Regions from separate parts of the Pseudaquabacterium inlustre genome, predicted to be linked through region 2. Evidence: riboswitches for the same ligand, from Rfam matches in the RefSeq annotation. Region 2 holds a riboswitch; the other holds the start of a gene.
The links. A riboswitch is a leader RNA that binds a small molecule or an ion and turns the genes downstream of it on or off. The one in region 2 is predicted to bind glycine.

Region 1: linked by a shared signal. The riboswitch ahead of AACH10_RS15415 (D-amino acid dehydrogenase) and the one ahead of gcvT (glycine cleavage system aminomethyltransferase GcvT) in region 2 are both predicted to bind glycine.

Annotation. Positions count from the first base shown of each region.
Region 1 covers NZ_JBBUTH010000008.1:183,690-195,464, forward strand. Annotated here, with positions in the region: gene ushA (bifunctional UDP-sugar hydrolase/5'-nucleotidase UshA) at 1-364, opposite strand, end outside; gene AACH10_RS15400 (LysR family transcriptional regulator) at 426-1,316, opposite strand; gene AACH10_RS15405 (tripartite tricarboxylate transporter substrate binding protein) at 1,455-2,444, shown strand; gene AACH10_RS15410 (M20 aminoacylase family protein) at 2,506-3,741, shown strand; glycine riboswitch at 3,844-3,953, shown strand; gene AACH10_RS15415 (D-amino acid dehydrogenase) at 4,012-5,265, shown strand; gene AACH10_RS15420 (purine-nucleoside phosphorylase) at 5,282-6,106, opposite strand; gene AACH10_RS15425 (cytidine deaminase) at 6,103-6,528, opposite strand; gene AACH10_RS15430 (ABC transporter permease) at 6,603-7,586, opposite strand; gene AACH10_RS15435 (ABC transporter permease) at 7,579-8,709, opposite strand; gene AACH10_RS15440 (NAD-dependent epimerase/dehydratase family protein) at 8,706-9,635, opposite strand; gene AACH10_RS15445 (ABC transporter ATP-binding protein) at 9,715-11,289, opposite strand; gene AACH10_RS15450 (BMP family lipoprotein) at 11,289-11,775, opposite strand, start outside.
Region 2 covers NZ_JBBUTH010000004.1:528,980-540,754, reverse strand. Annotated here, with positions in the region: gene AACH10_RS10400 (CaiB/BaiF CoA transferase family protein) at 1-1,144, shown strand, start outside; gene AACH10_RS10395 (O-acetylhomoserine aminocarboxypropyltransferase/cysteine synthase family protein) at 1,133-2,434, opposite strand; gene AACH10_RS10390 (CoA-binding protein) at 2,431-2,919, opposite strand; gene AACH10_RS10385 (hybrid sensor histidine kinase/response regulator) at 2,916-5,921, opposite strand; glycine riboswitch at 6,093-6,183, shown strand; glycine riboswitch at 6,196-6,321, shown strand; gene gcvT (glycine cleavage system aminomethyltransferase GcvT) at 6,381-7,505, shown strand; gene gcvH (glycine cleavage system protein GcvH) at 7,565-7,939, shown strand; gene gcvP (aminomethyl-transferring glycine dehydrogenase) at 8,109-11,039, shown strand; gene AACH10_RS10365 (L-serine ammonia-lyase) at 11,070-11,775, shown strand, end outside.

The sequences.
Region 1 (11,775 bases), on a different contig from region 2:
CCACGGCCGAGGCATCGTAGCCCAGGCGGTTCATGCCCTGGAAGTCGGGCTCGGCGTCCTGCAGGTCGCTCTCGGGCACGCCGGTGTTGATGTCGCCACCGTCCAGCAGCAGCAGTTCGCCGCCAGCGGCCGCCACCTCGGCGCGCACGCGGTCGATCAGCGTCTTGCGCGCGGCCATGCCGTACTCGCCATCGGCATTCGGCCAGAAGCGGCCGTGGTGGTCGTTGGTGTGCAGGATGGTGAGCTTGAGCGGCGCGCGCGGCGCCGGCGTGGCGTCGGGCTGGGGCGCGGTGGCGCAGCCGGCCAGCAGGGCGGCGGCCAGCGCCAGCGGGGTGAGCAGGACGGAGCGGCGATGCAGGGGCATGGACGACGGCACAGGGGCGGGCTCGGGACGAAGGCATGGAGCATGCCATAGGGGCATGGCGTCAACCCGCATCCTGCAGCAGCGCCAGCGCCAGCTGTCGCACCAGGGCCAGCGCCGGCGCCTCGGCCCGCCCGGCCAGCGTGACCAGCGCGAAGCGCGCGGTGGCGTCCAGCGGCGGCGCCAGCGTGAGTTCCACCAGATCGGGCGCCGCGGCGCGGATGGCCAGCAGCACCACGTCGCTGTGCCGCGCGGCCTCGGCCAGGCTGCCGACCTCGTCGCAGCGCAGCGTGACGCAGCGCTGCGGATGCGCCTGCGGGCCGTAGCGCTCGACCAGGATGCGCGCGACCTCGTCGCTGAGCGGCGTGGAGGCGATGCCGTGCGCCGCCACCTGATCGAACGTCGGCGCGCGGCGGCTGCGCGCCAGCGGGTGGCCGCGCCGCACCAGGAAGGCGCCGCGCATCTCGCCCACCGGCTCGCTGTGCAGGTCGGGCGCCGGCACCAGCGAGCGCGCGTCGATCACCAGCGCATCCAGCTGCCGCGCGCGCAGCGCCTGCACCAGCAGCTCGGTGCCGCCGCGCGCCACCTCCACCTGCAGGCCCGGCGGCTGGCCGGCCACCTGCAGCAGCAGCGGCGTCATCAGCATCGCGCCGGGGCCCGAGCCCAGGCCCACGCGCAGCCGGCCGGCCAGGCCCTGGCGCATGCGCGGGCCGCTGCCGCGCAGCTCGTCGGCGTCGAACACGATCTGACGCGCACGCACCAGCACCGCACGGCCGAAGGCGCTGAGCTCGTTGCGCCGGCCCACGCGGTCGAACAGCGGCTGGCCCAGCTCGTCCTCCAGCGCGCGGATGCTGCGGCTGAGCGCCGGCTGGGTGAGGTGCACATCGTCGGCCGCGCGGCTGAACGAGCCCAGCTCGGCCAGTGCGATGAAGTGGCGCAGCTGGATCAGCGTCATCGGCAACCTTCGGCGCAATGCATGCAGTGAGCTCATGCTAATGCAAAGAACAATGCATTGGACGCACGAAATGGCGCTGCCTACGATGGCCTGGCGTCGTCGATCTTTGTGTCCCCACCCCTTGCCGAGGATTCCGCCATGCGCCCCCGCCTGCTTGCCCGCCGTGCCGCCCTGTTCGCCCCGCTGCTGCTGGCCTGTGGCCTGGCGCTGGGCGCCGATGCCTACCCCAGCAAGCCCGTCAACCTGATGGTGCCCTACCCCGCCGGCGGCCCCAGCGACGCCATCGCCCGCCTGCTGAACCAGCCGCTGGGCAAGCAGCTGGGCCAGCAGGTGCTGGTGGAGAACCTGGGCGGCGTGAGCGGCGCGCTGGGCGCACAGAAGGTGCTGGCCGCGCCGGCCGATGGCCAGTACATCTTCCAGGCCTCGCCCAACGAGGTGATCCTGGCGCCGCTGGCCAATGCCGCGGTGAAGGTCAAGGCCGAAGACTTCCGCCTGGTGCACCCGGTGGCCGATGCGGTGATGGTGCTGCTGGTGCGCAAGGACCTGCCGGTGGCGAATGTGGACGAGCTGATCGAACTGGGCAAGAAGAACAAGGACAAGCCGCTGACCTACGGCAGCGTGGGCATCGGCTCGCTGTACCACTTCATCGTGGAAGACCTGCAGCACCGCACCGGCATGCCGGCCGCGCATGTGCCGTACAAGGGCAACGCGCCGCTGCTGCAGGACGTGGCCGGCGGCCAGGTCGACTTTGCCGTGCTGGTGTACAGCGCCGCGATGGGCGCGATGGCCGAGCAGGGCCGGCTGAAGATCATCGGCCAGCTGGGCGCACAGCGCTCGGAATTGATGAAGAACCAGCCCACGCTGAGCGAGAGCCGGCAGCTGAAGGACTTCGCGTTCACGATCTGGACCGGCTTCATGGTGCGCAAGGACACGCCGGAAGACGTGGTGCAGCGCCTGCACAAGGACATCGCCGCTACGCTGCAGGACGCCGGCGTGCGCAGCCAGCTGGCGGCGCAGACGCAGGTGGCCTCGCGGCCGATGACGCTGGCCGAATCGGCCCGCTTCTTCGAGACCGAGACGGCGAAGTACCGCGCCCTCGCTCGCCAGATCAAGCTGCAACCGCAGTGAGCCCACAGCCATGAACGACCACGTCAGCCCGGCCTTGCTGGCCCTGAACGGTGCCGATCCGATGGCCTCGCTGGCCACGCTGGATGCGCTGCGCGACGCCGCGCCCGAGTTCGTGGCGCTGCGCCGCGACATCCACCGCCACCCTGAGCTGGGCTTTGACGAACACCGCACCAGCGCGCTGGTGGCCGAGCGCCTGCAGGCCTGGGGTTACACGGTGCACCGCGGCCTGGGCGGCACCGGCGTGGTGGGCACGCTGCAGCGCGGCAGCGGCACGCGGCGGCTGGGCATCCGCGCCGACATGGACGCGCTGCCGATCACCGAGGCCAACACCTTCGCCCATGCCAGCTGCCATGCCGGCGTGATGCATGCCTGCGGCCACGACGGCCACACCGCCATGCTGCTGGCCGCCGCGCGCCACCTGGCGACGCACGGCCAGTTCAGCGGCACGCTGAACCTGATCTTCCAGCCGGCCGAGGAAGGCCAGGGCGGCGCGCTGTGCATGATGGCCGACGGCCTGTTCGACCAGCACCCCTGCGACGCCGTGTTCGCGATGCACAACATGCCCGGCATCGCCCAGGGTCGGCTGGTGTTCCGCGAGGGCGCGGCGATGGCCTCGTCCGACTACGCCACCGTCACGCTGCACGGCGTGGGCGGCCACGGCGCCATGCCGCACCTGGCGCAAGACCCGGTGGTGGCGGCCGCCAGCATCGTGATGGCGCTGCAGACCGTGGTGTCGCGCAACATCGACCCGCTGCACACGGCGGTGGTGACCGTGGGTGCGCTGCAGGCCGGCCAGGCCAACAACGTGATCCCGGCCAGCGCGCGGCTGGAGATCAGCGTGCGCGCGCTCGACCGTGACGTGCGCCGCACGCTGGAAGCGCGCATCAAGGCGCTGATCAGCGCCCAGGCCGAGAGCCTGGGCTGCACGGCGCAGATCGACTGGCGCCCCGGCTACACGGTGCTGGTGAACACGCCCGACGAAACCGCCTTCGCCCGCCAGGTGGGCCTGGAACTGCTGGGCGCCGGCCGCGTGACCGAGCAGGGCCCGCCGCTGACCGGCAGCGAGGACTTCGCCTTCATGCTCGAGCGCGTGCCCGGCAGCTACCTGCTGATCGGCAATGGCGACGGCGCCGCGGTGGGCGACCATGCCCCGGCCCATGCCTGCATGGTGCACAACCCCGGCTACGACTTCAACGACGACAACCTGGCCATCGGCGCCGCCTACTGGGTGCGGCTGGCCGAGCGCTTTCTCGCCGACCCCAAGACCCTGGACACGGAGGCTCCGCCGGCCCCCTGATACCCTTTCGCTTCTGCAGGAGAGTGCCGGCACCGCCCCAGGCGGCGTCGGCCACCGAAGGCGCAAACTCCCATGCACGCTCAGGTCCCGTACTGCACACCACCATCGCCGTCTGGAGAGCCTTCACGCCCGGCGTGAAGCACCGAAGGAGCAAGGCCCGCGCACGGTGCGCGGCGCTGAATCTCTCAGGTACCGAGGACAGGGGGAGCGGCAAGCCCGATCCGGCATCCATCGCGCCGGACGCGGGCACCCGTTTGTGGAGTGCTTCCCATGCATGTGATCGTCCTCGGCGCCGGCCTGCTCGGCGTGACCTCGGCCTGGTTCCTGCGCCAGCAGGGCCATGACGTGACGGTGATCGACCGCCAGGCCAGCCCGGCCGCGGAGACCAGCTTCGCCAACGGCGGCCAGGTGTCGGTGAGCCATGCCGAGCCCTGGGCCAACCCCGGCGCGCCGGCCAAGCTGCTGAAGTGGCTGGGCCGCGAGGACGCGCCGCTGCTGTTCCGCCTGCGCGCCGACCCCGCGCAATGGCGCTGGGGCCTGGAGTTCCTTCGCCAGTGCACGCCCGGCCGCACGCGCCACAACATCCTGCAGATCGTGCGCCTGGGCACCTACAGCCGCGCCACGCTGCAGCAGCTGCGCCAGGAGATCGGCCTGCAGTACGAGCAGCGCACCCAGGGCATCCTGCACTTCTACACCTCGGCGGCCGAGTTCGAGGCCGCCGTGGCCCCGGCCGAGCAGATGCGGGCGCTGGGCTGCGAGCGCCGCCTGGTCTCGGCCGACGAGGCCGTGGCCATCGAGCCGGCGCTGCGCCACATCCGCCCGCAACTGGCCGGCGCCACCTACACGGCCGAGGACGAATCGGGTGACGCCCACCGCTTCGTGCAGGAACTCGCCAAGCGCTGCGCCGCGGCCGGCGTGCAGTTCCGCATGAGCCACACCGTGACCGCGCTGCGCCAGGCCGGCGGCCAGATCGACCATGTGGAGGCCACCGATGCCGAGGGCCGCTTCCAGCGCCTGAAGGCCGACGCCTATGTGCTGGCCATGGGCTCGCTGAGCCCGCGGCTGGCTGCGCCGCTGGGCATCCGCCTGCCGATCTACCCGGCCAAGGGCTACTCGGTGACCATGCCGGTGAAGGATGCGGCCATGGCGCACCAGGTGTCGCTGACCGACGACGAGTACAAGCTCGTCTTCTCACGCCTGGGCGACCGCCTGCGCATCGCCGGCACCGCCGAACTCAACGGCTACGACCGCGACCTGAACCGCGTGCGCTGCGAGGCCATCGTGCGCCGCGTGGAAGAAGTGTTCCCCGGCGCCGGCGACACCACGCAGGCCCAGTTCTGGACCGGCCTGCGCCCGGCCACGCCCAGCAACGTGCCCATCATCGGCCGCAGCAAGCTCGCCAACCTGTTCATGAACACCGGCCACGGCACGCTGGGCTGGACCCATGCCTGCGGCTCGGGCAAGAGCATTGCGCGCATCGTCAGCGGCCTGCGGCCGGAGGTGGCGTTCTCGTTCGCCGCCTGACCGGGCGGCCGGGGCGTCAGGCCTTCAACGCCGGCACCACCGCCGCCAGCAGCTTGGCGGCCTGGTCGGCCGTGGCGCTGGCGGTGTTCAGCGTGTGGGCGTGGCTGAGGTTCTCGTCGGCCATGCCGGCGCCCATGTTGGTCAGCATCGACAGGCCCAGCACCTTCAGGCCGGCATGGCGGGCCAGGATGGTCTCGGGCACGGTGCTCATGCCCACCGCCTGCGCGCCCAGCAGCCGCAGCATGCGGATCTCGGCCGGCGTCTCGAACTGCGGGCCCAGCACCCAGGCGTAGACGCCCTCGTGCACCGTGATGCCGGCGGCGCTGGCGGCGGCGGCGGCCTGGTCGCGCAGCGCGGCGTCGTAGGCGTTGACCATGTCGACGAAGCGCTGGTTGTCGGTCTCGCCGTGCAGCGGCGTGCGTTGCACGATGTTCAGGTGGTCGCTGATCAGCATCAGCGAGCCCGGCGGCATGGCCGGATCGAGGCTGCCGGCGGCATTGGTCAGCACCAGCGTGCCACAGCCGAGCGCGGCCAGCGTGCGGATGGCGCCCTTCATGCCGGCCGGATCGCCGGTCTCATAGGCATGCTTGCGGCCGCGCAGCAGGGCCACCGGGCGGTTGGCGATGCGGCCCAGGCGCAGCGTGCCGGCATGGCCGGCCACACCCAGCGCCGGAAAGGCCGGCAGCTGCGCATAGGGGATGTCGACCGGGTCCATCACCAGGCCGGCGATGCCGTCCCAGCCCGAGCCCAGCACGATGGCCAGTTCGGGCGTGTCGTCGCTGGCGCTGCGGATGCGTTCGACGCTGCGGCCGATCAGGTCGAGCAGTTGGGAATCGTTCATGGGGCAGGGGGAAACGTGAGATGCGAAGGGCCGAAGCTGGCGGGCAGCAACTGGCCTAATGTGAATTGTGCGCGCACGGCATGCAGATCGGCCACCCACACCGGGCAATCGTCGGCGGCAAATTCGCGCAGGCGCTGGCGGCAGCCGCCGCAGGGGGTGACCGGCGCGTCCGCCACGCCCACCACCACGGCGCCCACGATGCGCGTGCCGCCGGCCAGCACCAGCGTGCCGATGGCCGTGGCCTCGGCGCACTGGCCCTGCGGGTAGGCCGCGTTCTCGACATTGCAGCCGGCGTGAATGCGGCCGTGTTCGTCCAGCAGCGCCGCGCCCACCAGAAAGCGCGAGTACGGCGCGTGGGCGCGCAGGCGGGCCGCGCGGGCGGCGGCCAGCAGAGCATCGAGGTGGTGCTCGAAGCGAGGCAAAGCCAGCGCCGGGCCGCCCCAAGCAGGCTTTGCGCCCCCGCGGGGGGCCGGCGCAACGCGACGGGGGGCGGACATTACCGTTCTTTCAGATAGGGCGTGCCCAAGGCCGCCGGCGCGCGCGCATGACCGATGAAGCCGGCCAGCAGCACCACGGTCAGCACATAGGGCAGGGCCTGGATGGCCTGCACCGGCACCTGGCCGCCGCCCAGCGCCGCCGGCAGCGCCACGCCCTGCAGGCGGATGGCCACGGCGTCCAGAAAGCCGAACAGCAGGCAGGCCCACAGCGCGGCCACCGGGCGCCACTTGCCGAAGATCATCGCCGCCAGCGCCATGTAGCCACGGCCGGCCGTCATGTGCGGCACGAAGTTGGCGTTCTGCGCCAGCACCAGGTAGGCGCCGGCCAGTGCGCACAGCACACCGTTCATCGCCAGTGCGCCGTAGCGCAGGCGCAGCACGCTCAGGCCGGCGGCATCCACCATGGCCGGGTTGTCGCCGGTGGCGCGCAGGCGCAGGCCCAGGCGGGTGCGGTACAGCAGCCACCACACGCCAGGCACCAGCGCCAGCGCCAGGTAGACCAGCGCGTTGTGGCCCGCCAGGCCCAGCCCCAGCACCGGGCCGATCACCGGGATGGCCTTCAGCGCCTCGCCCAGCGCCACCCCCTGCGGCCCCAGACGCACGGCATCGGGCAGGGCCGGCGTCTGCCCGCCCTGCTTGAACCAGGCGATGCCCAGCACGATGGTCAGGCCGGCGGCGATCATGGTCAGCGCCATGCCCATCACCACCTGGTCGCCGGTGTGGCTCACACACGCATAGCCGTGCAGCATCGACAGCGCCACGCCCACCATCAGCGCCGCGGCCAGCGCCAGCGGCCAGCTGCCGGTGAACGCGCCCACGGCGCCCGCGGCAAAGGCCGAGAGCAGCATCTTGCCCTCCAGGCCCAGGTCGATGACGCCCGAGCGCTCGCTCAGCAGGCCGGCCAGCGCGCACAGGATCAGCGGGGTGGAGACCCGCAGCGTGGACGCCAGCAGGCCGCCCAGGAAGATCAGCGTGTCATCCATGCGCGGCTCCTGCGGCCACGGCAGCGCGCGGCTGTAGCGCCATCACCACGCGCGACAAGGCCGGCGCCGCCACGCGCGCCATGGCGCCCGAGAACAGCACGATCAGGCCCTGCAGCGTGGTCACCATGTCGCGGCTGAATCCCGGCACCTCGAAGGCCAGCTCGGCGCCGCCCTGGTACAGCGCGCCGAACAGCAGCGCCGCCAGCACGATGCCCAGCGGGTGGTTGCGCCCGATCAGGCTGACCGCGATGCCGGTGAAGCCGGCGCCGGCCACGAAGTCCAGCAGCAGCTTGTGCTGCACGCCCGAGAGCTCATTGACGCCCACCATGCCGGCCAGCGCGCCCGAGATCAGCATGGCCAGCATCACCTGGCGCCTGGGATGGATGCCGGCGTAGTGCGCGGCCTCGGGCGAGTGGCCCACGGCGCGCAGTTCGTAGCCGGCGCGCAGCCGCCACAGCAAGGCCCACACGCCAACCGCGGCGGCCAGGGCCAGCAGCAGGCTGGCGTTCAGCGGCGTGCGTGGCCATTCGATGCCCAGGCCCGCCAGCAGTTCGTGCATGCCGGGCAGGTGGGCGCTGTCGGCGAAAGCCACGGTTTCCACCGTCATGCCGCCGGGCGCCTTCAGGTGGTTGACCAGCAGCCAGGCCAGCAGGGCCGACGCGATGAAGTTGAACATGATGGTGGTGATGACCACATGGCTGCCGCGCCAGGCCTGCAGCGCCGCCGGCACCGCCGCCCAGGCCGCGCCGAAGGCCATCGCCGCCACCACCGCCAGCGGCAGCATCAGCACCGCCGGCAGGCTGTTGCCGAAGGCCAGCGACACGGCCGCCACGCCCAGGCCGCCCACCATGGCCTGGCCCTCGCCGCCGATGTTGAACAGCCCGCCATGGAAGGCCACGGCCACCGCCAGGCCGGTGAAGGTGAAGGTGGTGGCGTAGTACAGCGTGTAGCCCAGGCCCGAGCGCGTGCCGAAGGCGCCCTTGACCAGTTGCGTGATGACCTGCACCGGGTCGAGCCCGATCACGGCCACGACGATGGCGCTGACGGCCAGGGCCATGGCCAGGTTGATCAGCGGCAGCAGGCCGATGTCGGCCCAGCGGGGCAGTTCGACGGGCCGGCTCACAGGCAGGGATCTTTCATCGGGACAGCTTCTGCAGCGGTGCCGCCGGCCACCGGAAATCCGACGGGCAGCACCTCGGGCGATTCATCATCCAGCTGGCGCAGCACCTCGGCCCAGCCGTGGCGCGGCTGCCAGCCCAGCGCGCGCTGGGCGCGGCTGGCGTCGTAGACGCGGTCGATGCCGGCGGGCAGCGCCCAGCCGCGGGCCGCGAAGGCAGCGGCCAGTTCGGGCACGCGCTGGCGGATCAGCGCGGCGGCATCGGTCTTCAGCGCCACGGCATCGGCGGGCTGGAAGGGCGTGGCGCCGCTGAGCAGGTAGGTACGGGTGCCGGGCTGCGCCTGGGCCAGCGCCAGCGCATGGGCCTCGGCCACATCCCGCGCATCGATGCCGCGATGCAGGCGCGCCACGGCCATGGCCGGTGCCGGTTCGGCGAAACAGCGGCCCATGCGCAGCACGGTGAGGCCGAAGGCGCCGGCATCGGCCCAGCGCGCCAGCAGCGCTTCGGCCGCCAGCTTGCTGCGGTGGTAGACGGTGCGCGGCTGCGGCACGGTGTCTTCGTCCACCCAGCCCGCCGCGTGGACCGGCGTGCTGGCCGCGCCGTACAGCGCCGTGGTGCTGGTGTAGACGAGGTGGCCCACGCCGGCCGCGCAGGCGGCGCGCGCCAGCGCCTCGGTGGCCTGCACGTTGACGCGCTCGAACTCGGCATCGGGCACCTGGCCCACCTGCGGCGCATGCAGCGCGGCGCAGTGCACCACCGCATCCACGCCCGCCAGGGCGCGCTGCAGCAGCGCGGCATCGGCCAGATCGCCCACCCAGTGCGCGGTGGACGAGGGCACGCGGTCCAGGCCCTGCACGGCGTGGTCGCGCGACAGGCGCCGCATCAGCGCGCGGCCGATGCGGCCGCTGGCGCCGGTGACGAGAACCTTCACTGGACAACCCTCCGGTCACTGCGTGACCACCTCCCCGAGGGAGGAACGCGCTCCCTTCGGAGCGGCCGTGCGGGAGCGCTCACGCCGCCTCCCGCGCGGTGGCGCCGGCCATCAGCCGGCCCAGCGCGGCCTCGGTGCAGTCCTCGATGGCCAGTTCGCCGGCGATGCGGCCGCGGTCCATCACCAGCACGCGGTCGGCCAGGGCCAGGATCTCGTCGAGCTCGCTGCTGACCACCAGCACCGCGCCACCGGCATCGCGCATGGCGCGCAGGCGGCCGTGGATGAACTCGATGGCGCCGATGTCCACGCCGCGCGTGGGCTGGCCCACCAGCAGCACCTGCGGTGGCGTCTCGGGCGCCAGCGCCTCGCGCGCCAGCACCAGCTTCTGCTGGTTGCCACCGGAGAACTTCGACGACTGCAGCAGCGCGTTGCGCGGCCGCACGTCGTAGGCCTCCATCCACTGGGCGGTGGCCTCGCGCATGGCGCGCTGCTTCATCCAGCCTCCGGCGCCGACGAAGCGCTTGAGCCGGTGGTAGCCCAGCACCGCGCTTTCCCAGGCGCTCATCTTCAGCACCATGCCGCAACGGTGGCGGTCTTCGGGCACATGGGCCAGCTTCAGGCGCCGTGCGGCGGTCGGGTCCAGCCAGCGGCCGGGCGCGTCGAAGCGTTCGCCGCCCAGCGTGATCTGCCCGGCCTGCGGCGCCAGCATGCCCGACAGCGCCGCCAGCAGCTCGGTCTGGCCATTGCCCGACACGCCGGCGATGCCGACGATCTCGCCGGCCTTGAGGTCGAGCGACACGTCGGCCAGACGCGGCACGCCCATCTCGTCGGCCCAGCGCAGGCCTTGCACCGCCAGCAGCGTGGCGCCGGGCGCGCGCGCTGCGGCACCGGCATCGCGGCCCAGGTTGACGCGGCGGCCCACCATGGCCTCGGCCAGCGCATCCAGCGAGGTGTCGGCAATCGGCGTGTCCAGCACCACGGCGCCCTGGCGCATCACGGTGACGGCATCGCACAGCGCCATGATTTCCTTGAGCTTGTGCGTGATCAGCAGCAGCGTGGTGCCCTGGGCACGCAGCCGGCGCAGCGTGACGAAGAGTTGTTCGGTCTCCTGCGGCGTGAGCACGGCGGTGGGCTCGTCCAGGATCAGGATGCGCGCGCCGCGGTACAGCGCCTTCAGGATTTCCAGGCGCTGGCGCTCGCCCACCGGCAGCTCTTCCACCGCCAGATCCAGCCGCACCTGCAGGCCGGTGTCGCGCATCAGCGCCTCGAGCTTCTCGCGCACCACGGCGCGGGCCGCGCCCAGGCGCCAGTCGGGTTCGGCGCCCAGCATGATGTTGTCGAGCGCGCTCAGCGGCTCCACCAGCATGAAGTGCTGGTGCACCATGCCGATGCCCAGCGCAATGGCCTCGCGCGAGCCGGGGATCTGCACCTCGCGGCCCTCGATGGCGATGCTGCCCGCCTCGGCCTGGTAGAAGCCGTAGAGGATGGACATCAGCGTGGACTTGCCCGCGCCGTTCTCGCCCACGATGCCATGCGCCGTGCCGGCGGCCACCGTGAGGTTCACGTCCCGGTTGGCCTGCACCGCGCCAAAGCGCTTGCAGATGCCGCGCATCTGCACGGCCGGAGGCAACCCTCCGGCAGAGGTTGCGCTCATCAGTACTTGCAGCTGTTGTCCGCCATGTAGTCCGCGACCTTGATCTTGCCGGCAATGATGTCGGCCTTGGCCGCGTCGACCTTCTTCTTCATGTCGGCGGACACCAGCTTCTCGTTGTGCTTGTCCAGCGCGTAGTCCACGCCGCCTTCCTTCAGGCCCAGCACGGTGAGCTGACCCGGGTTGGTCTTCTTGAACAGGTTGTAGACGGCCACGTCCACGCGCTTGACCATGCTGGTCAGCATCACGCCGGGGTGCAGGTGGTTCTGGTTGCTGTCCACGCCGATGGCCAGCTTGCCACCGTCCTTGGCGGCCTGGTACACGCCCACGCCGGTGCCGCCGGCGGCAGCGAACACCACGTCCACGCCCTTGGCGAACTGCGCCTTGGCCAGTTCACCGCCACGGGTGGGGTCGTTCCACGCGGCCGGCGTGGTGCCGGTCATGTTGCTGGTCACTTCCACCTTGGGGTTGGCGTACTTGGCGCCCTGC
Region 2 (11,775 bases):
CGCCGGGCCGATGGCCACGGCGCTGCTGGCCGACCAGGGCGCCGAGGTCATCAAGGTGGAGTCGCCCGAGGGCGACACCACCCGGGCCATCGGGCCGGCCAAGGGCGACCTGTCGGCCACCTTCATCACCGCCAACCGCGGCAAGCGCGGCATCGCACTCGACCTCAAGTCGCCCGAGGCGCGCGAGATCCTGCTGACGATGATCGCGCGCGCCGACGTGCTGGTGGAGAACTTCCGCCCCGGCGTGATGGAACGCCTGGGCCTGGCGCCGGCCCTGCTGGCCGAGCGCTTTCCGGGCCTGATCCATGTGTCGGTCACCGGTTTCGGGCCCGACGGCCCGCGCGCCGGAGATCGCGCGTACGACGCGGTGATCCAGGCACTCGGCAGCGTGGCCGCCTCGCAGCGCGACTACGCCACCGGCGCGCCGGTGGTGCTGGCCAGCACGGTGAGCGACAAGGTCACGGCCCTCACCGCCGCGCAGGCCATCACCGCCGCGCTGCTGCGCCGCGAGCGCAGCGGCGGCCGCGGCGCCCGCGTGGAGGTGGCCATGCTCGACGCCACGCTGGCCTTCCAGTGGCCCGACGCGATGTACAACCATGTGTTCATCGACGACGCGCCGGCGCCCTTCCCCGAGTTCGGCGCCACGCAGCGGCCTTGGAAGACGGCCGACGGCCATGTGACGACCATGGTGCCGCAACCGAGCGAGTTCCGCGCGCTGTGCACGGTGCTGGGGCACCCGGAGATTGCCGACGACCCGCGCTTCGCCAGCCTGCCGCTGCGCTACCGCCACGGCAAGGAGTTGCGCGCCACGCTGGAGCCGCTGTTCCTGCAGTTCGACAACGCCACGCTGGAAGCCCTGTGCCGCCAGCATGGGGTGCCGATGGGCGTGATCCACGAGCGCCCGCAGGTGCTCACCGATCCGCAGGTGCAGCACAACGCGGCCGTGGTGACGCTGGACCATGGCGACATCGGCCGCGTGCGCCTGGCCCGCGCCGGTGCCCGCTTCGACGGCCAGCCGATGGCGCCCGAGCGCGGCGGTGCCCGCCTGGGCGAGCATGGCCTGGAAGTGCTGGAGGAACTGGGCTTCGACGGCGCGCGCATCGACGCGCTGCTGGCATCCGGGGTCTTGAAACTACCCGGCTGAGGCGGCGAGCGCCTGGTCGATGTCCCACAGGATGTCGTCCACATGCTCCAGGCCCACCGACAGGCGCACCATGTCGGGCCGCACGCCGGCGGCCAGTTGCTGTTCTTCGCTGAGTTGCCGGTGCGTGGTGCTGGCCGGGTGGATGATCAGCGTGCGCGTGTCGCCGATGTTGGCCAGGTGGCTCATGAAACGCGCCGCGCCGATGAAGCGCTCGCCCGCCGCCGCCCCGCCCTTCACGCCAAAGGCCAGCAGGCCGGAGGCGCCCGGCACACCGTCAGCGTTGCGCATCTGCCGCTGCACCAGCGCATGCTGCGGGTGCTCGGGCAGGCCGGGGTAGTTCACCCAGCTCACCTGGGGATGCTGCTGCAGGTGGCGCGCCACCGCCAGCGCATTGCGGCAGTGGCGTTCCATGCGCAGCGGCAGCGTCTCCACGCCCTGCAGGATCTGCCAGGCGCTCATCGGGCTGAGCGCCGAGCCGTAGACGCGCAGCGTCTCCATGCGGCAGCGCATGGCGAAGCCGAAGTCGCCGAAGGTCTCGTAGAACTTCACGCCGTGGTAGCCGGGCGAGGGCTCGGTCATGCCCGGGAATTGGCCGTTGTCCCACGGAAAGCGGCCACCATCCACCACCACACCGCCCAGCGTGGTGCCGTGGCCGGCCAGGTACTTGGTGGCCGAATGCACCACGATGTCGGCGCCGAGTGCCAGCGGGTTGCACAGGTACGGGCTGGGCACCGTGTTGTCGATGATCAGCGGCACGCCATGGGCATGGGCCACATCGGCCACGGCGGCAATGTCCAGCACCACCAGGCTGGGATTGCCCAGGCTCTCGGCGAACACGGCGCGCGTGTTGGGCCGCATGGCCGCGGCAAAGGCCGCCGGATCGGTGGCGTCGACGAAGCTGGTCTCGATGCCGAACTTGGCGAGGTTCACCGCCAGCATCGTCACCGAGCCGCCATACAGCGCCCCGGCCGCCACCACATGGTCGCCGGCCTGCAGCAGGGTCATCAGCGCCATGGCCTCGGCGGCCATGCCCGAGGCGCTGGCCACGGCGGCGCGGCCGCCTTCCAGCGCGGCCACGCGCTCTTCCAGCGCCGCCACCGTGGGGTTGCTCAGGCGCGAGTAGACGTTGCCGAAGGTCTGCAGGTTGAACAGCGCCGCCGCATGCTCGGCCGAATCGAACACGAAGCTGGTGGTCTGGTAGATCGGCAGCGCACGCGCGCCGGTCTCGCGGTCGGGGATCTGCCCGGCGTGGATGGCCAGGGTTTCGGGGCGGAACTGATGGTCGCTCATGACGGACGTTTGGCAGAGATCACGCCGGTGTTCACGCCGGCCCAGTGCAGGCCGCCGAACAGCCGCGCGTGCTCGATCTTCACGCAGCGGTTCATCACGCTGGCCAGGCCGGCGGCGCGGGCCTCGTCATGCGCCTGCAGGTTGGCCACGCCGAGTTGCTGCCACAGGCACTTCGCACCCAGCGCGATGGCGCTGCGGGCGATGGGCAGCACATCCTCGGTCTTGCGGAACACGTCGACGATGTCGACGGGCTCGGTGAGGTCTTCCAGCCGCGCCACGCACGGCATGCCCAGCACCTGGCCGCCGGCATAGCGCGGGTTGACCGGCAGGATGCGGTAGCCCTTGCCCTGCATGTAGCTGGCGGCGAAGTAGCTGGGGCGGTGCCATTCGGCCGACAGGCCCACCACGGCAATGGTGCGCGCGCTGCGCAGGATCTGTCTCAGCGCGGCCTCGCCCAGGCCATCGCCCATTGCCTCATCGCTCATGCATGCAGCCCCGGATCGGTGTGGGGCGGGACGCGACCGGTGCCCGGCCCCTGCATCCCGCCGGCCAGCAGCACCTCGCGCACGCCAGCCAGCCGCGACGATACCGCGCGGCGGGCCCGCCGCACCGCGGGGTCTTCGCCGGGCGACACGGTGTCGCGCAGCGCCAGTTCCAGCGCCTTGGCATCCTCGGCCAGGCCCGGCAGGCCCAGCGTGGCGGCCAGCGACTTCAGGTCGTGGGCCAGGCGATGCGCACGGTCGATGTCGCAGGGCACGGCGTCGATCGATCGAGTCAGGCGCTGATCGAACTTCAGCAGCGGTTCGCAGGCGGCCTCGAGCACGCGGTCGTAGAGCGGCAGGCCGCCCAGGCGCTGCAGCGCACCAGGCAGGTCGCTGTCGGGCAGGGCCTCCAGCGCGCGCAGGCGGGCGTCGCCGCCACCGTCGGGCGGCAGCGTGCTGCCGGCGGCATCGGCGGCGGTGCGGGTGCGCGCCATCAGGCCCAGCAACTGGGCGCGCGAATAAGGCTTGGCCAAGTGCGCGTCGAAGCCGGCCTCGCGCGCGGCGGCCAGATCAGCCGCGTCGGCCTGGCCGCTGACCGCGACGATGAGCGCCGGCTTGCGGTGGCGCCGGCGCTCCACGGCGCGCATCGCGCGCACCGCGTCCAGGCCCGACAGCGCCGGCATGTTCAGGTCGAGCAGCACGATGCGGTACGCCTCGGCCTCGAAACGGCGCACCGCGCTGCCGCCATCGTGCACACCGTCGATGCGGTAGCCGGTGCCCTCGGCAAAGGCCTGCAGCAGCATCAGGTTGTGCGGGCTGTCGTCGGCGGCCAGCACCGGCACCACGCTGCGCCCGGCCCGCGCCACCGCGCCGGCAGGCACCACCGACGGCGGCACGCCGTGCGGCAGCGTCACCGGCCCTTCAGGTGCCGCGGCAGTGGCCGGCAGCGGCAGCTCGACATGGAAGCACGAGCCCATGCCCTCGCGGCTGACGACCCCGATCTCACCGTCCATGGCCTCGGCCATGCGCTTGCAGATGGCCAGGCCCAGGCCGGTGCCGCCCAGGCTTTGCGCGGCCTGCGGATCGGCCTGCACATAGGGCAGGAAGATGCGCTGCAGCCGGTCGGCCGGGATGCCCACGCCGGTGTCGCGCACCTCGAAGCGCACATGCTGGCGGTTGCGGCCGAAGCCGACCAGCAGCGTCACCGTGCCCGCCGGCGTGAACTTCACCGCGTTGCCCAGCAGGTTGCGCAGCACCTGGCCCACGCGCATGGCGTCGCCCACCACGGTTTCGGGCAGGTCGGGATCGGTCTCCACGTCGAGGGCCAGGCCCTTTTGCTGCGCGCGCGCCTCGAACAGCGCCACCTGCTGCGCCACCAGGCGCGGCAGCGAGAACGGGTGGCGCGTCAGCGTCAGCAGACCGGCCTCGCTCTTGGACAGGTCCAGCAGGTCGTTGAGCATGTGCAGCAGGTCCTGCCCGGCATTGCCGAACAGCGCGACATGGCGCTTCTGCTGCGCATCCAGCCGGGTCTGCGACAGCATCTCGGCCGCGCCCAGCAGCGCGTTCAGCGGCGTGCGGATCTCGTGGCTCAGGTGCGCCAGGAAGTCGCTCTTGACCTGGTTGGCCGCCTCCAGCGCGGCGTGCTGCAGGCGCAGCCGGCGGGTCTCGCGGGCGGCATGCCGCTGCGCGTGCCACACCGCCAGGCCGCCGATGGCCAGCAGCAGGGCCAGCGGTGCCCCGATGTGGCTGAGCTGGCCGCGCCAGACCACCAGCCCGGTGTCGATGACCAGCAGCAGCACCCCGCCGGCGGCGGCCGCCAGCAGCACCGGCCAGGCCCGTGGCGGCGACTGGCGCCAGCCCTGCAGCGCCCACACCAGCCAGGGCAGCAGGCCCAGCGCCAGCAGGGCCGCGTCGACCGCCGGGCGCGGCGCCGCCAGCAGGCGGTTGTTGTCGATCGCGTCGTGCAGCGCGGCCAGCGCCTGCGTGGCGCTGCGCAGCCCTTGCGCCGTGAGCACCTCGCCCCCCAGGGCGGCGCTGGCGCCGATGAACACCACACGGCCACGCACCGCGGCCGCCAGCGCCTGCGCCTCGTCGTCGGGCAGCAGCCCCCGCGCCGCGGCATCCACGCGCCACAGCGCCAGCGGCGCCGGCACGCTGTCGGGCCGGGCCAGCCAGGGCCGCAGGCGCTGCTCGGCGTCCAGCGTCCACAGCGGCCCGGCGGGGGTCTGCACCAGCACCTGGTCATCGCGGCGCACGCAGCGCATGGCCTGGGCCTGGCCGGGATGCAGGGCCTGCCACACCGCCATCGGCAGCAAGGGCAGCGCCAGGTCGCCCGCCTGCTGCCACAGCGGCACATGGCGCAGCACGCCGTCGGCATCCACCGGCACCGACAGGGCCCCCACCCGTGCCAGGGCGCCCGCCGCTGCGCCGCCAGCAGCCCAGTGCGGCAGTTGCCAGCCCGCCACCGGCGCCGGCACGCAGCCGGGCGGCGCCAGCAGCATGCCGGCGGCCGCGTCGCCCTCGCCCGCCACGCTGCGCGCGGCCAGCAGCACCGGCGCCGGCGCGCTGGCCACCCACTCGGCGAACGCCGCGTCGCCGTCCTTGGCATCCACCAGCATCAGCCCGAAGGCCACGCCACGGGCGCCGTGTGCCAGCAACCAGCGGCCGGCCGGCACATAGGCATCGCGGCGCAACGGCCAGGCGCCCATGCGGCGCACGCTGTCCTCGTCCACATCCACCACCCGCGCGGCGTCGGCCGGAGCCGCGGGGGCCAGCCAGGCGGCCTGCAGGTCCTGGCGGTGGTCGAGCCAGGCGTCCAATGGCAGCGCACGCGCCGCCAGCAATGCCAGCCCCAGGGCCAGCAGGCTCAGCGCGCTGGCCACCACCACGCCGCGCGTCCGGCCCACGCTGCGCCACAGCGCGGCCAGCGCCGGGCGCACGCCGGGCTCGGCCTGCACGGCGGCGCCGGCGACGGTGGAACGGACAGCGGGGGGCGGGGCCGGCATGGGCGCAATACAGCTCGCGGCAGGAACGGCCGACATCATCGCCGCTTTGCACCGGTCCCGACCCGGTGCGGTGGCCGCACGCCCCATGTCCGGGGGACGCCGAAGCGGGTGGGCGCCGCGGCGGCAACGCTGCGCCATGGGTGCGCCATGGGCGGCGCAGTGCATTACACTGCGCGCCTGCCAGGAGAGAGCCCCACCAGGGGCCGCCGAAGGCGCAGAGGCACCCCCTCGAACGCTCAGGCAAAAGGACTGGCAGGCGCGCTGCGAAAGCGGGGCGTTCCTCACTGGAGAGAGGCGGGCCGACGCCCAGCGCGTCGCAGCACGTCCACCGAAGGGGCAAGCGGTCGGCGCATACCACGCGGCTGCCAATCTCTCAGGTAAAGCGGACAGCGAGGGGTCTTTCCCATCCGGTGTGGCCGGATGGGTGCCTGAACCCCTCGCCGCCAAAGGATTTGCGCGATGTCCGCTCCCGCCGCCGACCTGCTGACCACCCCGCTGCACGCGCTGCACCTGGAACTCGGCGCCAAGATGGTGCCCTTTGCCGGCTATGCCATGCCGGTGCAATACCCCGCCGGCATCCTGGCCGAGCACCGCCAGTGCCGCGAAGGCGCGGCGCTGTTCGACGTCTCGCACATGGGCCAGCTCAAGCTGCTGGGCGACGAGGCGGCCACCGCACTCGAAAGCCTGGTGCCGCAGGACATCGTCGGCCTGGCGCCGGGCAAGCAGCGCTACGCCTTCTTCACCAATGCCGCCGGCGGCCTGCTCGACGACCTGATGGTCACGCGCCGTGCCGACCACCTGTTCCTGGTGGTCAACGCCGCGTGCAAGGACGCCGACACGCGCCACCTGATCACCCACATCGGCCACCGCTGCACCGTGGTGCCGCTGCCCGACCGCGCGCTGCTGGCGCTGCAGGGCCCGCAGGCGGTGAGCGCGCTGCGCTGGCTGAACGAGGGCGTGACCGCGCTGACCTTCATGACCGGCGGCGACTTCACGCTGGCCGGCGCCGACTGTTTCGTCACCCGCTCGGGCTACACCGGCGAGGATGGCTTCGAGATCAGCGTGCCGGCCGACCAGGCCGAAGCCCTGGCCCGTGCGCTGCTGAGCCTGCCCGAGGTCAAGCCCGCCGGCCTGGGCGCGCGCGACACGCTGCGCCTGGAGGCCGGCCTGTGCCTGTACGGCCACGACATCGACACCCGCACCACACCGATCGAGGCCGGCCTGAACTGGGCCATCCAGAAGGTGCGCCGCCCCGGTGGCGAGCGCGAAGGCGGCTACCCCGGTGCCGACGTGATCGGCCCGCAGTTCAGCACCCCGCCGGGCGTGCGCCGTGTGGGCCTGGTGGGCCTGGAGCGCGTGCCGGTGCGCGAAGGCGCGCCGCTGGTCGATGCCGATGGCCGCCCGCTGGGCCGCGTGACCAGCGGCACGCTGGGCCCCACCGTGGGCCAGCCGGTGGCCATGGGCTACCTGGCCGCCAACCACGGCGCGCTGCACCACGAGGTGTATGCCGAGGTGCGCGGCAAGCGCCTGCCGATGCGCGTGTCGCCCATGCCCTTCGCGCCGCACCGCTACCACCGCGGCTGAGCCGCGTCGTCCGTTTTCCCCTTTCTTCGTTCCACCCACCGCCCCACGAGAGCGCGCACATGACCACCAAGTTCACCCCCGAGCACGAATGGATCAACATCGAGGACCATGAGGCCGCCGTCGTCGGCATCACGCTGCATGCGCAGGATGCGCTGGGCGACGTGGTCTTCGTCGATCTGCCCGAGGTGGGCCGCAGCTACAACCGCGGCGAGGTGTCGGGCGTGGTCGAGTCGGTGAAGGCCGCGGCCGACATCTACATGCCGGTGGACGGCGAGGTGGTCGAGGTCAACGAGGCGCTGCGCGCCGACCCGGCCCTGGCCAACCGCGACCCGCTGGGCGAAGGCTGGTTCTTCAAGGTGCGCGTGGGCAACATGGCCCAGTTCGACGAACTGATGGACGCGCCGGCCTACGACGCGCTGCTCAAGACGCTGTGAAGCCCGCGGCGCCGCATCCGCCCGCGGCGCCGCCCCACCCTGCCGAAGCCGTGAACGGCGCCGTTCCGACCGGATGCGCGCCGAGCCGCGCCGCCGCATGCCTGAACGCCGGCCCGACCGCCTGTCTGACCGCCCTGCCCGACCGCCCTGCCCGCCCCGAGGTGATCCGATGACCCCCGCCCTGCCCAGCCTCGCCGAACTCGAGAACGCCGCCGAGTTCACCGCCCGCCACATCGGCCCCGACGCCGACGAACAGGCCCAGATGCTCAGCACCATCGGCGCCGCCTCCCGCCGCGCGCTGATCGACGCGGTGATGCCCGCCGCCATCGCCCGCAGCCGGCCGATGGACCTGCCGGCCCCGGCCACCGAGGCCCAGGCCCTGGCCGAGTTGCGCGCCATCGCCGCCAAGAACCGGGTGCTCAAGAGCTTCATCGGCTGCGGCTACCACGGCACGCACACGCCGGGCGTCATCCTGCGCAACATCCTCGAGAACCCGGCCTGGTACACCGCCTACACGCCCTACCAGGCCGAGATCTCGCAGGGCCGGCTGGAGGCGCTGCTGAACTTCCAGACCCTGATCACCGACCTCACCGGTCTGGCGATCGCCAACGCCTCGATGCTGGACGAGGCCACCGCAGCCGCCGAGGCCATGACCCTGGCCAAGCGCAGCGTGCGCGCCAAGGGCAACACCCTGGTCGTCTCGGGCGACATGCATCCGCAGATCCTGGAGGTGCTGGCCACCCGCGCCGAGCCGCTGGGCCTGACGCTGAAGCAGGCCGACTCGGCCGAGGCCTGGGCCACCGCGCTGGCGGGCGACGACTACTTCGCCGCCATCGCGCAGTACCCGGCCAGCAGCGGCTGGCTGCATGACTGGAGCGCTGACGCGGCCACCGTGCACGGCAAGCAGGCCGCCTTCATCCTGGTGGCCGACCTGCTGGCGCTGACGGTGCTGAAGACGCCCGCCGAGATGGGCGCCGACATCGCCGTGGGCAGCACCCAGCGCTTCGGCATGCCGATGGGTGCCGGCGGCCCGCACGCCGCCTACATGGCCTGCCGTGACGACTTCAAGCGCGCCATGCCCGGCCGCCTGGTGGGCGTGAGCGTGGACAGCCACGGCGCGCCGGCCATGCGCCTGGCGCTGCAGACGCGCGAGCAGCACATCCGCCGCGAGAAGGCCACCAGCAACATCTGCACCGCCCAGGTGCTGCCGGCCGTGGTGGCCAGCATGTATGCCGTGTACCACGGCCCCGAGGGCCTGAAGCGCATCGCCCAGCGCGTGGCGCGCTACCTGGGCATCTTCGTCGCCGGCCTGCGCGAGCTGGGCGTGGACCTGGGCCAGACCCACCACCTGAACGCCGGCGCCTTCGACACGATCTGCCTGCGCACCGGCGCCGACACCGACCGCCTGATGGCCCGCGCCGTGAGCCTGGGCGCCAACCTGCGCCGCTGCTGGGGCGAGTACATCGCCGTCACGCTGGACGAGACCACCACCCGCGACGACCTGGCGCTGCTGTGGCGCATCTTCAGCGACGACGCGCGCACCCTGCCCAGCGTCGATGCGCTGGCCGCCGCGCCCGACCTGATCCCCGACGCGCTGCGCCGCACCACGGCCTACCTGACGCACCCGGTGTTCAACACGCACCACAGCGAGACCGAGATGCTGCGCTACCTGCGCAAGCTGGCCGACAAGGATCTGGCGCTGGACCGCAGCATGATCCCGCTGGGCTCGTGCACGATGAAGCTCAACGCCACCAGCGAGATGATCCCCATCACCTGGCCGGAATTCGCGAACGTGCACCCCTTCGCCCCGGCCGAGCAGCTGGCCGGCTATGCCGAGCTGAACGCCCAGCTGTGCGGCTGGCTCAGCGAGGCCACCGGCTATGCCGGCATCAGCCTGCAGCCCAATGCTGGCTCGCAGGGCGAATACGCCGGCCTGCTGGTGATCCGCGCCTGGCACCAAAGCCGCGGCGAGCACCAGCGCACCATCTGCCTGATCCCCGAATCGGCGCACGGCACCAACCCGGCCTCGGCCCAGATGGTGGGCATGCAGGTGGTGGTGGTGAAGTGCGATGCCAACGGCGCGGTGGACCTGGCCGACCTGGAAGCCAAGTGCGCCCAGCACGCCGACAAGCTGGCCGCGATGATGATCACCTACCCCAGCACCTACGGCGTGTACGACGCCGAGGTGAAGGCCCTGTGCGCCACGGTGCGCCGCCATGGCGGGCGCGTGTACGTGGACGGCGCCAACATGAACGCGCTGGTGGGCCTGGCCGCGCCGGGCGAGTTCGGCGGCGATGTCAGCCACCTGAACCTGCACAAGACCTTCTGCATCCCGCACGGCGGTGGCGGCCCGGGCGTGGGCCCGGTGTGCGTGGTCGACGACCTGGTGCCCTTCCTGCCGGCCCACAAGACCGGCGGCATCGGTGGCGAGCAGTCCACCGGCGCGGTCAGCGCCGCGCCGCTGGGCAATGCCGCCGTGCTGCCGATCAGCTGGATGTACATCCGCATGATGGGCGCCGACGGCCTGACCGCCGCCACCGAGAACGCCGTGCTGTCGGCCAACTACGTGGCCGCCCGCCTGGCCGGGCACTACGACATCCACTACTCCAGCAACGTGCCGGCGCTCAAGGGCGGCGGCGTGGCGCACGAGTGCATCCTGGACCTGCGCCCGCTGAAGGACAGCTCGGGCGTCAGCGCCGAGGACGTGGCCAAGCGCCTGATCGACTACGGCTTCCATGCGCCGACGCTGAGCTTCCCGGTGGCCGGCACGCTGATGGTCGAGCCCACCGAAAGCGAACCCAAGGCCGAGCTCGACCGCTTCTGCGACGCGATGATCGCCATCCGCGGCGAGATCGCCAAGGTGGAGGCCGGAACCTGGCCGCAGGACGACAACCCGCTGAAGCACGCGCCGCACACCGCCGCCGCCGTGGGTGGCAGCGAATGGATGCACGCCTACCGCCGCGAGGACGCGGCCTGGCCGCTGCCCAGCCTCAAGGCGGCCAAGTACTGGTCGCCGGTGGGCCGCATCGACAACGTCTACGGCGACCGCAACCTGTTCTGCTCGTGCGTGCCGCTGAGCGAGCTGGACACCGAAGCCTGACCCGCTGACCCCACCGCGAGCACGCTGCCCATGGCGCTTTCCGTCTTCGACCTGTTCAAGATCGGCATCGGCCCCAGCAGCAGCCACACGGTGGGGCCGATGCGCGCCGCGCGCATGGCCGTGCTGCGCTGGCAGGCCCAGGGCCTGGCGCCACGGCTGGCGCGCGTGCAGTGCCAGCTGTACGGCAGCCTGGGGGCCACCGGCAAAGGCCATGGCAGCGGCACCGCCGTGCTGCTGGGCCTGATGGGCGACGAGCCCGACACGGTGGACGTGGACGGCATCCCGGCCCGCCTGGCCACCGTGCGCGGCAGCGGCCGGCTGCCGCTGCCCTGGGGTGCCGCGCTGGCCTTCGACGAGCGCGCCGATCTGGTCTACCACCGGCGCAAGAGCCTGCCCTTCCATGCCAACGGCATGGAGTTCACCGCCTTCGACGCGGCGGGGGCCGAGCTGGACACGCGGCGCTACTACTCGGTGGGCGGCGGCTTCGTGGTCAGTGACGAGGTGGCGGCCGATGGCTCGCGCCAGCGCGTCATCGCCCCCGATGCCACGGTGCTGCCGCACCCCTTCCGCAGCGCCGCCGAACTGCTGGCGCTGTGCCGGGCCCAGGGCTGGAGCATCGCGCAGCTGATGCGTGCCAACGAGCGCCACTGGCGCGCCGATGCCGAGATCGACGCCGGGCTGGACCGCATCTGGCAGGTGATGCAGGCCTGCGTGGCCCGCGGCTGTGCCACCGAGG